Regions from separate parts of the Pseudomonas sp. A34-9 genome, predicted to be linked through region 1. Evidence: predicted binding sites of a transcription regulator. Region 1 holds the regulator's gene; each other region holds the start of a gene.

Region 1 (4,627 bases):
AGTTAAGCGTTTCTTTGCCGCCGATATGCGTCAGGCCATGAAGCTGGTTCGTGATGAGCTGGGCGCTGATGCCGCCATCATTGGCAATCGCCGCATTGCCGGCGGTGTCGAGCTGACGGCGGCACTGGATTACAAACTGTCGGCGCTGGCGCCACGGGTTCCGAACATGGAGCTCGAAGACGAGCTGCGCAAGACCCAGTCGCGCATCGTCACCGCTCAGGCCGAACTGAGCCTGCGTGGCGAAGCCGACGGCAATAGCAATCGCCAGATCTTTGCCGGGCTGCCGTTGACGGCCGGCCTGCCGCTGACCGCCGCTGAACCGCTGACCGAGCCGACTTATGCCGCGCCAGCGCGCCCGGCTGCGGCCCCTGCGCAGTCTTCCGGCGGCGTGGATCCGCGTGCACTGGATTCGATGCGCTTTGAATTGAACAGCCTGCGCGAGCTGATGGAAGTCCAGCTCGGCACCCTGGCCTGGAATCAGCTGCAAGGCAGCCGTCCGGCGCAAGCCAATCTGTATCGTCGTCTGCAACGTATCGGTCTGTCCGGCCCGTTGTCGCGCGATCTGCTGGCGATGATCACTGATATTGAAGAACCGCGTCAGGCCTGGCGCATGTTGCTCGCGCATCTGGCACGGATGATTGCCGTACCGGAAGTCGAGCCGCTGGAAGAGGGCGGTATCATTGCCATGGTCGGCCCTGCCGGCATGGGCAAGACCACCACGCTGGCCAAGCTGGCCGCGCGCTACGTGCTGAAATACGGCGCGCAGAACGTCGCGCTGGTGAGCATGGACAGTTTCCGCATCGGCGCGCAGGAACAACTGAAGACGCTGGGGCGCATTCTCAATGTGCCGGTGACCCACGTCGACCCGGGCCAATCGCTGGTGCAAGCGCTGGATCCATTGCTGCGCAAGCGCGTGGTGCTGATCGATACTGCCGGCCTGCAAGCCAGCGATCCGGCCCTGCGCATGCAGCTCGAAAGTCTGGCCGGACGTGGCATTCGCTCAAAAAATTATCTGGTCTTGGCAACCACCAGCCAGAAACAGGTTCTAACCGCCGCTTATCACAGTTACAAGCGTTGCGGGCTTGCCGGCTGCATCCTGACTAAACTGGATGAAACGGCCAGCCTTGGCGAAGTGTTGAGCCTGGCGATCAGTCATGAATTGCCGGTCGCGTACCTGACCGATGGCCCACGGATTCCGGATGATCTGCATCTGCCGCGCCGTCATCAACTGGTCAGCCGCGCCGTCAGCGTGCAAATGCAGGAAGAACCCAGCGAAGAAGCCATGGCTGACATGTTCGCTGATATCTATCACAGCCCGACCAAGCAGGTAGGCTGAGGTATTCATGAACAGTTTTTGTACCTACATCGATGGTCTGCCATGCATTGTTCCGGTTGTGAACGCGCAGCCAGTAATGTGGCCTCCGTCTATGCAAGACAAGGTAAAGAAATAACATGGGCAGCATGCATCCCGTACAGGTGATCGCGGTGACCGGCGGCAAAGGTGGCGTCGGCAAGACTAATGTGTCAGTGAACTTGTCGCTGGCGCTGGCAGAGCTTGGCCGTCGGGTCATGCTGCTGGACGCCGACCTGGGCCTGGCGAATGTCGACGTATTGTTGGGTCTGACCCCTAAACGCACGCTGGCCGACGTCATCGAAGGCCGGTGCGAATTGCGTGACGTGCTGTTGCAAGGCCCGGGTGGCATTCGCATCGTCCCGGCCGCGTCCGGCACGCAGAGCATGGTCCACCTGAGCCCGGCGCAACACGCCGGCCTGATTCAGGCCTTCAGCGACATCGGCGACAATCTCGACGTGCTGGTGATCGACACCGCTGCGGGTATTGGTGACTCGGTAGTCAGTTTCGTACGCGCCGCGCAAGAAGTGTTGCTGGTGGTCTGCGATGAGCCGACCTCGATCACTGACGCGTATGCGCTGATCAAACTGCTCAACCGCGACTACGGCATGAACCGCTTCCGCGTGCTGGCCAACATGGCGCAGAGCCCGCAGGAAGGGCGCAACCTGTTCGCCAAGTTGACCAAGGTCACGGATCGCTTCCTTGACGTGGCCCTACAATACGTCGGCGCCGTGCCTTACGACGAAAGCGTGCGCAAAGCGGTGCAGAAGCAGCGTGCGGTGTACGAAGCCTTCCCGCGTTTCAAGTGCGCGCTGGCGTTCAAGGCGATCGCGCAGAAGGTCGACACCTGGCCGCTGCCCGCCAACCCGCGTGGCCACCTTGAATTTTTTGTCGAGCGCCTCGTGCAGCAAACGGCAGGGCCCGTGCTATGACCGCAAGCGGTATGAACTACTACAAGAAGTCGGCACGTGACGCGCAGTACGAACTGATCGAGCGTTACGCGCCACTGGTCAAACGCATTGCTTATCACTTGCTGGCACGCTTGCCGGCGAGTGTGCAGGTCGAAGACCTGATCCAGGCCGGGATGATCGGCCTGCTCGAAGTCTCGACCAAATACGACGCCAGCAAAGGCGCCAGTTTCGAAACGTACGCGGGCATACGAATCCGCGGCGCGATGCTCGACGAAGTGCGCAAAGGGGATTGGGCGCCACGCTCGGTTCACCGCAATACCCGTATGGTCAGCGACGCGATTCGCTCAATTGAAGCTAAAACCGGCCGTGATGCTAAAGATCACGAGGTTGCGGCCGAACTCCAATTGAGTCTCGACGATTACTACGGGATTTTGAATGACACCTTGGGCAGCCGCCTGTTCAGTTTCGACGACCTGTTGCAGGACGGCGAACACGAAGGGCTGCACGAGGATGGCGCCAGTGCTCATATGGAGCCGTCACGCGATCTGGAAGATGAACGTTTCCAGGCAGCGCTGGCGGACGCGATTGCCAATTTGCCGGAGCGTGAGCGACTGGTGTTGGCGCTGTACTACGACGAAGAGCTGAACCTCAAGGAGATCGGTGAAGTCCTTGGCGTCAGTGAATCGCGGGTCAGCCAGTTACACAGCCAGTGCGCGGCCCGTTTGCGGGGGCGTTTGGGGGAGTGGCGAGCGCGCTGAAGGCAGTGTGGGGACACTGCGAACGAGGCTGGTGCGGTGATGAACGGCACCGGTCTTGCTCTGTTGTGCTCCAGACAGTCTTCGAGTGCTGCGCCGATTGATTGAAGTGGCGCGTCCAGGTGCTGGGCGCGTTTAAGACTGCTTGGAGGTCGAATTGAACAAAGACATGAAAATCCTCATCGTTGATGACTTCTCAACGATGCGGCGGATCATCAAGAACCTGCTGCGCGATCTTGGGTTCACCAACACCGTCGAGGCTGACGATGGCGTGACTGCCATTCCAGTGCTCAACAGCGGAAGCATCGACTTTCTGGTAACGGACTGGAACATGCCGGGCATGACCGGTATCGACCTGCTGCGCCACGTACGTGCCGATGAAAAACTCAAGCACCTGCCCGTACTGATGGTGACTGCAGAAGCCAAGCGCGAGCAGATCATCGAAGCCGCTCAGGCCGGTGTAAACGGCTACGTAGTCAAACCTTTCACGGCTCAGGCGTTGAAAGACAAAATCGAGAAGATTTTCGAACGCATCGGCTGATGAACGCGCGGGGGAGCTATGGAGCATAACGAATCTTCACAGGGCGATTTCGAGTCGACCCTGAAAAAACACGCGGTCGAACTGGTCGAAAGCCTTGAAAAAGGCAGGTTCGGCGACGCTGTGCAACTGATCCATGAGCTCAATCAGACCCGTGACCGTGGCCTGTATCAGGAAGTCGGCAAGCTCACACGTGAACTGCACAGTGCGATCGTCAATTTCCAGATCGACCCGAACATGCCGCAGGCCGAGGAAGTGTCGCAAATCACCGACGCCACCGAACGCCTGGGCTATGTGGTCAAGCTGACAGAGGCCGCGGCCAACCGCACCATGGATCTGGTGGAAAGCGCCACCCCGGTAGTCAATGGTCTGGCTGACGAAGCCCAGACCTTGAGCGCCGATTGGTCTCGCTTCATGCGTCGCGAGGTCGGGGCTGAAGAGTTCCGCGAGCTGGCGCGCCGGGTCGACGGTTTTCTGTCACGCAGCAGCACGGACAACCGTGCGGTGTCGAGCAATCTCAACGACATCCTGCTGGCCCAGGATTACCAGGACCTGACCGGTCAGGTGATCAAGCGTGTGACCCAACTGGTCACCGAAGTCGAAAGCAATTTGCTCAAACTCGTCCTCATGGCCAGTCAGGTGGACCGCTTTGCGGGCATCGAACATGACCGTGCCGCGATGCTTGCAGAAAAAGATCCACAAAAACATCTCTCGCAGGGTGAAGGTCCGCAGATTCATGCCGATAAACGAGAAGACGTTGTGTCCGGTCAGGACGATGTGGACGATTTGTTATCCAGCCTCGGGTTCTAGAGTTTTGGAATTTTAGGTTTTTTGGGTTTTTAGACCTGTAGGAGCACCCCATTAATGAGCTTCGGCGCCGATGAAGAGATCCTTCAGGATTTCCTGGTTGAGGCCGGCGAGATTCTTGAGCAACTGTCCGAACAACTGGTCGAGCTGGAAAGCCGCCCGGATGACGCAGATCTGCTCAACGCAATTTTTCGCGGTTTCCACACTGTAAAAGGGGGCGCCGGCTTCCTTCAGCTCAACGAGCTGGTGGAGTGCTGTCACATCG
Region 2 (4,627 bases), 3.1 Mb from region 1:
GATCCACCACTTGCTGGCCGTCTTCAGCCAGACCGCGAGCGTCGCTGGCCTGATTCGAGGCCTGGGCGGCGTTGCGGGCGATTTCCTGCGCGGCGGCGCCGAGCTGGTTAATCGCTGCGGCGACACTGCTGGTGCGCGAGGCTTGCTGGTCGGAGTTGTACATCGATGAGTTCGACGCAGCGACTACACGCAGGGCGACCTCGTTCACCTGGCCGGTCGCCGACGACACTTCGCGGATCGAACCGTGAATGCGCTCGACGAATCGGTTGAATGCGGTCCCCAAGATGCCGAATTCATCGTTATTGACGATGGTCAGGCGTTTGGTCAGGTCGCCTTCACCGTCGGCGATGTCTTCCATGGCGCGGGTCATGACGTGCAACGGCTGGATCAGAATGCGGATCAGCATGCCGAGCAACGCGATGATGATCGCCACCGCGATCACCGTGGCAATCACCGCAGAAGTGCGGAACTGGCTAAGCATGGCGAAAGCCTGGTCTTTATCCACCGACAGACCGATGTACCAGTTCACCGATGGCAGACCTTTGATCGGCGCGAAGGTGACGATGCGGGTCTTGCCATCGACGGTGACTTCGCTGAAGTCGCTGCTGATGCGTGGGGTGTCCTGCGGATAGGCTTCTTTCAGTGATTTCATCACCAAGGCCTTGTCCGGGTGCACGAGGATCTTGCCGTCGGCGCTGACCAGGAACACATAACCCATGCCGTCGAAATCCCGGGCGGCGAGGGTGTCGACCAGCGATTGCAGGCTCAGGTCACCGCCGACCACACCCACGCTCTGACCGGCTTTTTTCGAGGCGGTGGCGATGGAAATGATCAACTGGCCGGTGGCGGCGTCGATGTACGGCTCGGTCAGGGTCGAGGTGCTGCTGCTCTCGGCACCTTTATACCAAGGACGCACGCGCGGATCGAAACCGTCCGGCATCTTCGTGTCCGGGCGGATCGTGAAGTGCCCGGTGGCATCGCCCAGATAGGTGGCCATGAACGTCGAAGTCAGGGTTTTCTGTTCCAGCAGACTGGCGACGTTGGCGGGCTCGGGGTTGATGGCGATGTTCTGGGCGGCATTCTCGACCAGCAGAATGCGGCCACTGAGCCAGGTCTGGATATTGCCGGCAGTGACCTCGCCCATCTCGTTGAGATAGTTGTTCAGGTCATCGCGGATCGCATTGCGCTGCAACCAGTCGTTGTACGCCGTAAAGGAGGCGAAGGCAGCGATGACGATGAGGGCGGCGGCAAGCAAAATTTTATGGCTGAAGCGCAGATTTTTGTTCATGGCTTGGGGTTCCGCTAAGGTCTTAATGTCCAGGGCGTGCTTTTATAGAAGCGCGCAAAATGGGCAAGGGTGAAAACAAGCTGATATTTCCGTCTCTCCTTAGGGAAATGTCCGGCCTGACTTGTGGTCGGGGGCTCTCACTCCTCTTTATCGGCCATGCGCAATCAAAGATTAACCATTGGGTGACAAAATGCCTGACTCCTCGCAACTCGTAATCGGCGCCGACCTCGCAGGCCAGCAGATTGCTCAGGCCATGCGTCTGGCAAACCGCCACGGACTGGTCGCCGGCGCCACCGGTACCGGGAAAACCGTCACCTTGCAGCGTTTGGCCGAGGCGTTCAGCGACGCCGGGGTCGCGGTGTTTGCCGCTGACATCAAGGGCGATCTGTGTGGCCTCGGTGCTGCCGGTAACCCGCAAGGCAAGGTCGCCGAGCGTATTGCCGGGATGCCGTGGCTCAACTACACGCCGCAGGCGTATCCGGTGACGTTGTGGGACATTCACGGCGAGTCCGGCCATCCGTTGCGCACCACGCTGAGCGAAATGGGCCCGCTGCTGATCGGCAGCCTGCTGGAACTGACCGACAGTCAGCAGTCCGCGCTCTATGCAGCCTTCAAGGTCGCCGATCGCGAAGGCCTGTTGCTGCTGGATCTGAAAGATCTGAAAGCGCTGCTCAATCACCTCAAGGACAATCCGCAACTGCTGGGCGAAGATGCGGCGTTGATGACCACCGGTTCCAGTCAGGCGCTGTTGCGCCGCCTGGCGATCCTTGAGCAGCAGGGCGCCGAAGCCTTGTTTGGCGAACCGGCATTGCAACTCGAAGACATTCTGCAACCGACTGCCGATGGCCGCGGGCGCATTCACTTGCTCGATGCCAGTCGTCTGGTGCACGAGGCGCCGAAGGTTTATGCGACGTTCCTGTTGTGGCTGCTGGCCGAGCTGTTCGAGCAGTTGCCGGAGCGCGGCGATGCCGACAAACCACTGCTGGCGTTGTTTTTTGATGAGGCGCATTTGTTGTTCGGCGATACGCCCAAGGCCTTGCAGGAGCGCCTCGAGCAAGTGGTGCGCCTGATCCGTTCCAAAGGCGTTGGCGTGTATTTCGTCACGCAGTCGCCGGCGGACTTGCCCGATGATGTGCTCGCGCAACTTGGCCTGCGCATCCAGCATGGCTTGCGTGCATTCACCGCTAAAGAACAGAAATCCCTGCGTGCGGTGGCGGACGGCTTCCGGCCGAATCCGGCGTTCGATAGCCTGTCGGTGTTGACTGAACTGGGGATTGGCGAGGCGCTGGTCGGCACGCTGACCGAGAAAGGCACGCCGGAAATGGTTCAGCGCGTGCTGGTCGCGCCGCCGCAATCGCGGATCGGGCCGTTGACCGAAACCGAGCGCACGGTGTTGATTGCCGGTTCGCCGTTCAAGGGGCGCTATGACAAACCGATCGATCGGGAGTCGGCGTATGAAATTCTGATGGGACGCAAAGGGCTGGCGCCGGAGGCCGAAGCACCGGCAGGGAAGCCTGCGGCTGAGGAGCCAAGCCTGGCCGACAGGGCAGGAGAGTTTCTCGGTACGGCGGCGGGGCAGGCGCTGAAATCGGCCATGCGCCAGGCTGCCAACAACCTGGGCAAACAATTGGTGCGTGGCCTGATGGGCTCCTTGCTCGGCGGCAGCAAGCGCCGCTAAAAGCAAAGATCGCAGCCTTCGGCAGCTCCTACAGTTGGGATGCATTTCTCCTGTAGGAGCTGCCGCAGGCTGCGATCTTTTGACTTTGCTTTCAGGATTTGTCTTTCGCGTGCGCGGCCAGGCGCTCAAGCGCCGCGCGCAACCCAGGATCAGTGATTCCGTCCGCCGTGGCCTGAATGGTCGCCGCTGCATCCGTCGACAAATCCATCGTATGCCCGGTCGCGCCGCGCTGCACCGTCGGCGGCTGCACCTTGAACAGAATCCGCGTCAGACTGGCGAACTCATCAAACATCTGCAATTGCCGCTGCAAGCGTTTTTGCTGGTAACGCAGACGCGTGGCCCAGTGGCCGTCGGTGACGATCAGCAACAAACTGCCCTCACGCCACGACGCTACATGGCAATGTTCGCGGGCGGCGGGCTGCAATTGGCTTTCGAGCAGGCGTTGTAAATGGCCCAGGCGCTGGGCATGGCCGAGGATGGCTTTGAGCGGCTTGGCTTCGCGCAAGAGAACGGCGGGTGCTTTGGCCGTAAGAGGGCGAAATGCCATGATCGAACACCTGAAGTAACAGAATCGCCATGGTAGCAGAAAGGCCAAACTCACTCGCCCATTGCTTTTGCCCCCGCTTTACCCATTAAATCAACGACTAACTTCTGCCTTGTATGACTTGAAGTTGAGCAAAACGCCCCTATTTTAAGTGAGCCCCGTCAAAGCGCAGTGCCAGCATCGTGGAATATCGCCACTTTCCTCACTTCCGTTTCCGGGTAGAATGCTCGTTCGCATGCGGCCATGAGGGCTGCACGGGCGACGCTCACGGGGCCGCCCTCCATCCCTTTAGTGTGGAAGATCCTGCCGATATGTTTGCGCCTTTGTTAAAGAAACTTTTTGGAAGCAAGAACGAGCGTGAAGTCAAACGCATGCTCAAGACGGTGCAGCTCGTCAATGCCTTCGAAGAGCAAATGGTGGCCCTTTCGGACGATCAATTGCGCGCCAAGACCAATGAGTTCAAGGCCCGCATCGCCAAAGGGGAAACCCTCGACAAGCTGCTGCCAGAAGCCTTTGCGGTCGCCCGCGAAGCCGGCAAGCGCATCATGGGTATGCGCCACTTCGACGTGCAGCTCGTCGGTGGCATGACCTTGCACGAAGGCAAGATCGCCGAAATGCGCACCGGTGAGGGTAAAACCCTCGTAGCGACCCTGGGCGTTTACCTCAACGCACTGTCCGGCAAGGGCGTGCACGTTGTGACGGTGAACGACTACCTGGCGCGTCGTGACGCCAACTGGATGCGCCCGCTGTACGAATTCCTCGGCCTGACCGTCGGCGTCGTGACGCCGTTCCAGCCGCCGGAAGAGAAACGTCTGGCGTACGCCGCCGACATCACCTACGGCACCAACAACGAATTCGGTTTCGACTACCTGCGCGACAACATGGCGTTCAGCATGGAAGAAAAATTCCAGCGCGAACTCAACTTTGCCGTGATCGACGAAGTCGACTCCATCCTCATCGACGAAGCGCGTACCCCGCTGATCATCTCCGGTCAGGCCGAGGACAGCTCCAAGCTGTACATGGAGATCAATAAACTGATCCCGCAGCTGGAACTGCACGTTGAAGAAGTCGAAGGCGAAGTCACCAAGGCTGGCCACTACACCGTTGACGAGAAGAC
Region 3 (4,627 bases), 1.3 Mb from region 1:
TGCACGCCACACGCTCGTTGCGGGCGAACAGCTCCGGAACGTTTTCGGCCGTAGTCTGGTTGACCGAGAAGATGCGGCCCGGGATGTAGACCATCTCGCGCAGGGTGCCGGCGAGCGGCATGTGCACGCGGTGGTAATCCTTCGGCGACAGGTAGATGGTGGCGAAGTCGCCGCCCATGAACGGCGCCGCATTGGCCGCGTCACCGCCGAGCAGTTCCAGCACGCTGAAGCTGTGGCCCTTGGCCTGGAATACGCGACCGTGCTCGATCGGGCCGAGTTGGCTGACCGCACCGTCGGCCGGGCTGAGGATCGCGCCCGGAGTCTGGTCCAGTGGACGCGCGCCGTCTTTCAGGGCGCGGGTAAAGAAAGCGTTGAAGTGCTCGTAAGCGGTCAGGTCTTCGACCAGTGCTTGCGACATGTCCACCTGATAACGCTTGGCGAACCACTGGGTGAAGGCATTTTTGAACCAGCGCACGCGGCACTCGGCAACGCAGCCGGCCAGGCGCGACAGCAGGTGATGAGGCAGCAGGTACTGGCTGAGGATAAACAGACGCTCTTTCATTAGTTGTCCTTAAAAACCTTAAATCTCGACGGGCGTATCAGGGTGGTTACCCCATTCGCCCCAGGAACCGGCGTAGCCCTTGACCCGCGGATAACCGAGGGACTTGGCCACCAGATAAGTGAAGCCCGACCGGTGATGGGTCTGGCAGTGGGTAATGATTTCTTTGTCCGTGGTGATCCCGAGATCGTCGAGGATCTGCGGCATGTCCGTGCGAATGCGCAGCTGACGCGTCTTGTCCATGCCGGCGGTCCACTCGAAGTTGACCGCGCCGGGGATGTGCCCGGCCTTGGCGGCCAATACTTTCTCGCCGGAATACTCCAGCGGCCCGCGCGCATCCCAGATCGCCAGATCGGCAGCACCGAGACGGCTTTGCAGATATTCGCGCGTGGCAGTCGGCTCGTCGTGCAAGGTCAACGGCAGCGGGCCACCGACGGCTGCTGGCACCTGGATCGACATCGGCATGCCATCTGCCAGCCATGCCGGCAGACCACCGTCTATATAGTGGTACTTGTCGTGACCGATGACGTCGAGCAGCCAGATGAAGCGCCCGGCCCAGCCGCCGCCTTCGTCGTCATAGACCACATAGACCGCGTCTTTGCGATGGCCCAGTTCACCGAACAACGCCTCCAGATCGGCTTTGGCCGGCAGCAGGCCCGGCGCCGGCGGCTGGCCGAGCTGGGTGCGTTTTGGATCAACGAAGCGTGCGCCGGGAAGATGACCTTCGGCGTAGCGCGCAGGACTGGTCAGGTCCACCAGAATCAGGTTGCTGGCCTCCAGCCGAGGAAGCAAGTCGCTCGGTTCGATGACGAGCGGCAAGCCAGAGAAGTCAGACATGTGAGGTCTCCAGAGCACAAAGGGGGGAATTGTAGCGCAGCCTCATCGGCCACGGCTGCTAAAGCTGTGCAGGGCCTTTTCGATGCACTGCGCGGTTTTGCCAAAGGCTTGCACGGTGATGTCGGCGAACGGCCCGCCGCCCTGATCGGCGACGACGATCATGATCACTCGGCCGTTATTGACCAGCGAGCGCAGGAATAGATGCTCGCCGCGAAACAGCGTGCGCAGGCTCGCCGGCAGCAGCGCGGAAAACTGCGCGTTGTTGTCCGGGATAATCCGCACCTGCGCCTGTTGCGCCAGCAGCCGTTGCAGCACGCTGCTCTGGTTGACGACAAAATTCAGCGCCGCCGCTTCTTTCGGCAGGCCGGCGGTTTGATTCACGCGCAGATTGGACTGCGTGCGGTCGGCCATCAGGATCATCACCCGGCGCATGCCGCTGGCGACCAGCGCATCGCGAGCGGCGACGGTCAGGCTCATGGCATTGGTGAAGCGGCTCGGTTCGGCGAGCAGTTCGGCGCATTGCTTGCGCCACTGGCCCAGGTCTTCCGCGGTGGGCGCGGCGGCAGGCAACATGCCGGCCGGCAAACGACGGGTGCCCCACGGCCACAGCAACGAAACCGCCGGGTGCCACAAGTCCGGCATCGCATGCTGGCGCGCGCTGTTCGCCGCTTGCTGGTGCAACTGTTGTTGCACGTCATCCATGGAAATCTGCAGATAAAGGCTGGTCAGGTACTGCCAGCGTTCACTGTGCGGACTGTCCCAGGCCTGTTGCGCCGACAGCGCCAGACCATTGGCCAGCAGCACGGTATTGGCCGGCTGATTGAGCCAGCGGCGCAACGTCGGATCATCGTCGAGGCGGTTTTGCTGGCGCAGCGGATGTTCGCTGTCGCGGGCGATGCGCAGGACTTTGACCAGCTCGCGCTGTTCACTGAGCAGCAGTTTATAGCCCTGCTGCACCCAGATCGGCAGGTGCCAGGCCTGCACCAGCGCTTCAGCGATTTTCAGCAGGCGTACGCCGAACAATTGCTTTTCGACCACGCGCGCCGATTCGCCCTTGTGGATAACCCGCAATTCCCATTCTTCCAGCAATTGCGGATACGTCAGCGCCAACGGCCACAGCGGCGACAGAAACAGCAGGCTGCCCCAATGAATGTCCTGCCACAGCCGCGCCAGGCGACTGGCGAAAAAACCGTTGGCCTGTTGCGTCGCGTGCTGGCTGATCATCTGCAACTGGCGCAGGGCCTTGGGGATTTGCATCTGCGGTTCGGCGGGGAGGCGCGCCAGCAGCTCTTCGGTGCGGGCAAGGCCCAGACGATTGATCGCCACCTCAAGGTTTTCCGCTGGCGTGGCCATGGTGCCGTGGGTGTGACGATTCGCCTCACGGATGATGCTCAAGGCCAGCGCCGGGCTGTCCTGCATCAGGTCGGCGATGTCGCGCAACGAACTGCGATTGTCGCGGATCGCCCGGCAGACCTTGTCATGAGCCTCTTGCGGGACGGGCAGGCGGACGCTGTCGAGCAACTTGACCCAGCCGTCGAGCGTGGTCGGTTTGGCGTGTGGGACGTTCGTTTCATTAGCCATGTCTGGAGGGGATCTTCACTGACTGTAGACGCGCCCGGCATGGGCTAAATTGGCTTTTCGCCTGAACTGGCTATAGTCTGGCGCAGTTTTGCCGATAAGTAGAAGAAGAGATTTTTTAACTTCCGAATATGACCTTGAACCCGACTTAAGTAAGTACTTTCTACCTATGGCTAAAATTATCGGCATCATCGTCGTATTCGCGAGCGTGCTCGGCGGATACGTGCTCTCCCACGGCAAGATTGCCGCCCTGATCCAGCCCTTCGAGGTGATGATCATCGGTGGTGCTGCACTCGGTGCATTCCTGCAGGCCAACCCCGGCTACATGACGATGCACGTGCTCAAGAAATCCCTGAGCATGTTCAGTTCGCGCTTCAGCCACACTTTTTACCTGGAAGTGCTGGGCCTGATCTACGAGATCCTCAACAAGAGCCGCCGCGAAGGCATGATGGCCATCGAAGGCGACATCGAAGATGCCGCGGCGAGCCCGATCTTCGCCAAGTACCCGGCAGTGCTCAAAGACGAGCGCATGACTGCGTTCATCTGCGATTACCTGCGCATCATGTCGTCCGGCAACATGGCCCCGCACGAGCTGGAAGGCTTGTTCGACATGGAACTGTACAGCCTCAAGGAAGACCTCGAACACCCGTCCCACGCGGTGAACGGCATCGCCGACGCCATGCCCGGTTTCGGTATCGTTGCGGCGGTACTCGGTATCGTGGTGACCATGGCCTCGCTGGGTGAAGGCGACCAAAAGTCCATCGGTCTGCACGTTGGTGCGGCGTTGGTCGGTACCTTCTTCGGTATTCTCGCGGCGTACGGTTTCTTCGGCCCGTTGGCCCACTCGCTGGCCCACGATGCCAAGGAAGAGCTGAACGTCTATGAAGCCATCAAGGCTTCGTTGGTGGCTTCGGCTTCCGGCATGCCGCCGTCGCTAGCCGTCGAGTTCGGTCGCAAGGTGCTGTACCCGGCGCACCGTCCAAGCTTCGCCGAGCTGGAACAAGCGGTTCGCGGTCGCTAAGTCATGGAAAATAATCAGCCGATTATCATCAAGCGCGTCAAGCGCATAGCCGGCGGGCATCACGGCGGGGCGTGGAAAATCGCCTTCGCCGACTTCGCCACGGCGATGATGGCGTTCTTCCTGGTGTTGTGGCTGCTGTCCACCGCCACACCCGAGCAGAAGATCGCCATCGCCGGTTACTTCAAAGACCCGGTCGGCTTCTCCGAAAGCGGTACGCCGTACATCATCGACCTGGGTGGTACGCCGACCTTGGCGCCGGAAAACACCCTCAACCCGGAAGTGAAATCGCAACCGCAGCCTGACAAGGTCACGGTCGACACCGAGCAGGTTGAAGGCATGGCCGAGCAGGTCGAGAAGGAGCGTCTGGAACTGCTCCTGCAAGAACTGCAGAACAAGGTCGACGAGAACCCGCAGCTGCAGAAATTCAAGGATCAGATCCTTTTCGAGATCACGCCGAACGGCTTGCGCATTCAGATCATGGACGCCGAGAACCGGCCGATGTTCGACTCCGGTTCTGCACGCCTGAAGCCGTACTTCGAAGACATCCTGCTGGCCATGGCCGACACCATCAAAGCGGTGCCGAATAAGATCAGCATCAGCGGCCACACCGACGCCAAGCCGTACACCGGCAC

What was found. The regulator FliA, encoded in region 1, starts transcription of late flagellar genes. The targets are predictions, from matches to a motif close to CTAAAGTTTNNNNNNNNNNNGCCGNTAA.
Region 2: P3G59_RS22550 (methyl-accepting chemotaxis protein) is a predicted target of FliA. The motif match lies at 1,436-1,463, and genes of this name have one in related genera.
Region 3: motA (flagellar motor stator protein MotA) is a predicted target of FliA. The motif match lies at 3,048-3,075, and genes of this name have one in related genera.

The regions. Positions count from the first base shown of each region.
Region 1 covers NZ_CP119967.1:1,895,660-1,900,286, forward strand. Annotated here, with positions in the region: gene flhF (flagellar biosynthesis protein FlhF) at 1-1,336, shown strand, start outside; gene fleN (flagellar synthesis regulator FleN) at 1,453-2,283, shown strand; gene fliA (RNA polymerase sigma factor FliA) at 2,280-3,020, shown strand; gene P3G59_RS08475 (chemotaxis response regulator CheY) at 3,187-3,558, shown strand; gene P3G59_RS08480 (protein phosphatase CheZ) at 3,577-4,365, shown strand; gene P3G59_RS08485 (chemotaxis protein CheA) at 4,420-4,627, shown strand, end outside.
Region 2 covers NZ_CP119967.1:5,043,230-5,047,856, reverse strand. Annotated here, with positions in the region: gene P3G59_RS22550 (methyl-accepting chemotaxis protein) at 1-1,288, opposite strand, end outside; gene P3G59_RS22545 (helicase HerA-like domain-containing protein) at 1,479-2,966, shown strand; gene P3G59_RS22540 (DciA family protein) at 3,058-3,513, opposite strand; gene secA (preprotein translocase subunit SecA) at 3,822-4,627, shown strand, end outside.
Region 3 covers NZ_CP119967.1:608,400-613,026, forward strand. Annotated here, with positions in the region: gene asd (archaetidylserine decarboxylase) at 1-562, opposite strand, end outside; gene rhdA (thiosulfate sulfurtransferase) at 581-1,396, opposite strand; gene P3G59_RS02635 (HDOD domain-containing protein) at 1,439-2,977, opposite strand; gene motA (flagellar motor stator protein MotA) at 3,144-3,995, shown strand; gene motB (flagellar motor protein MotB) at 3,999-4,627, shown strand, end outside.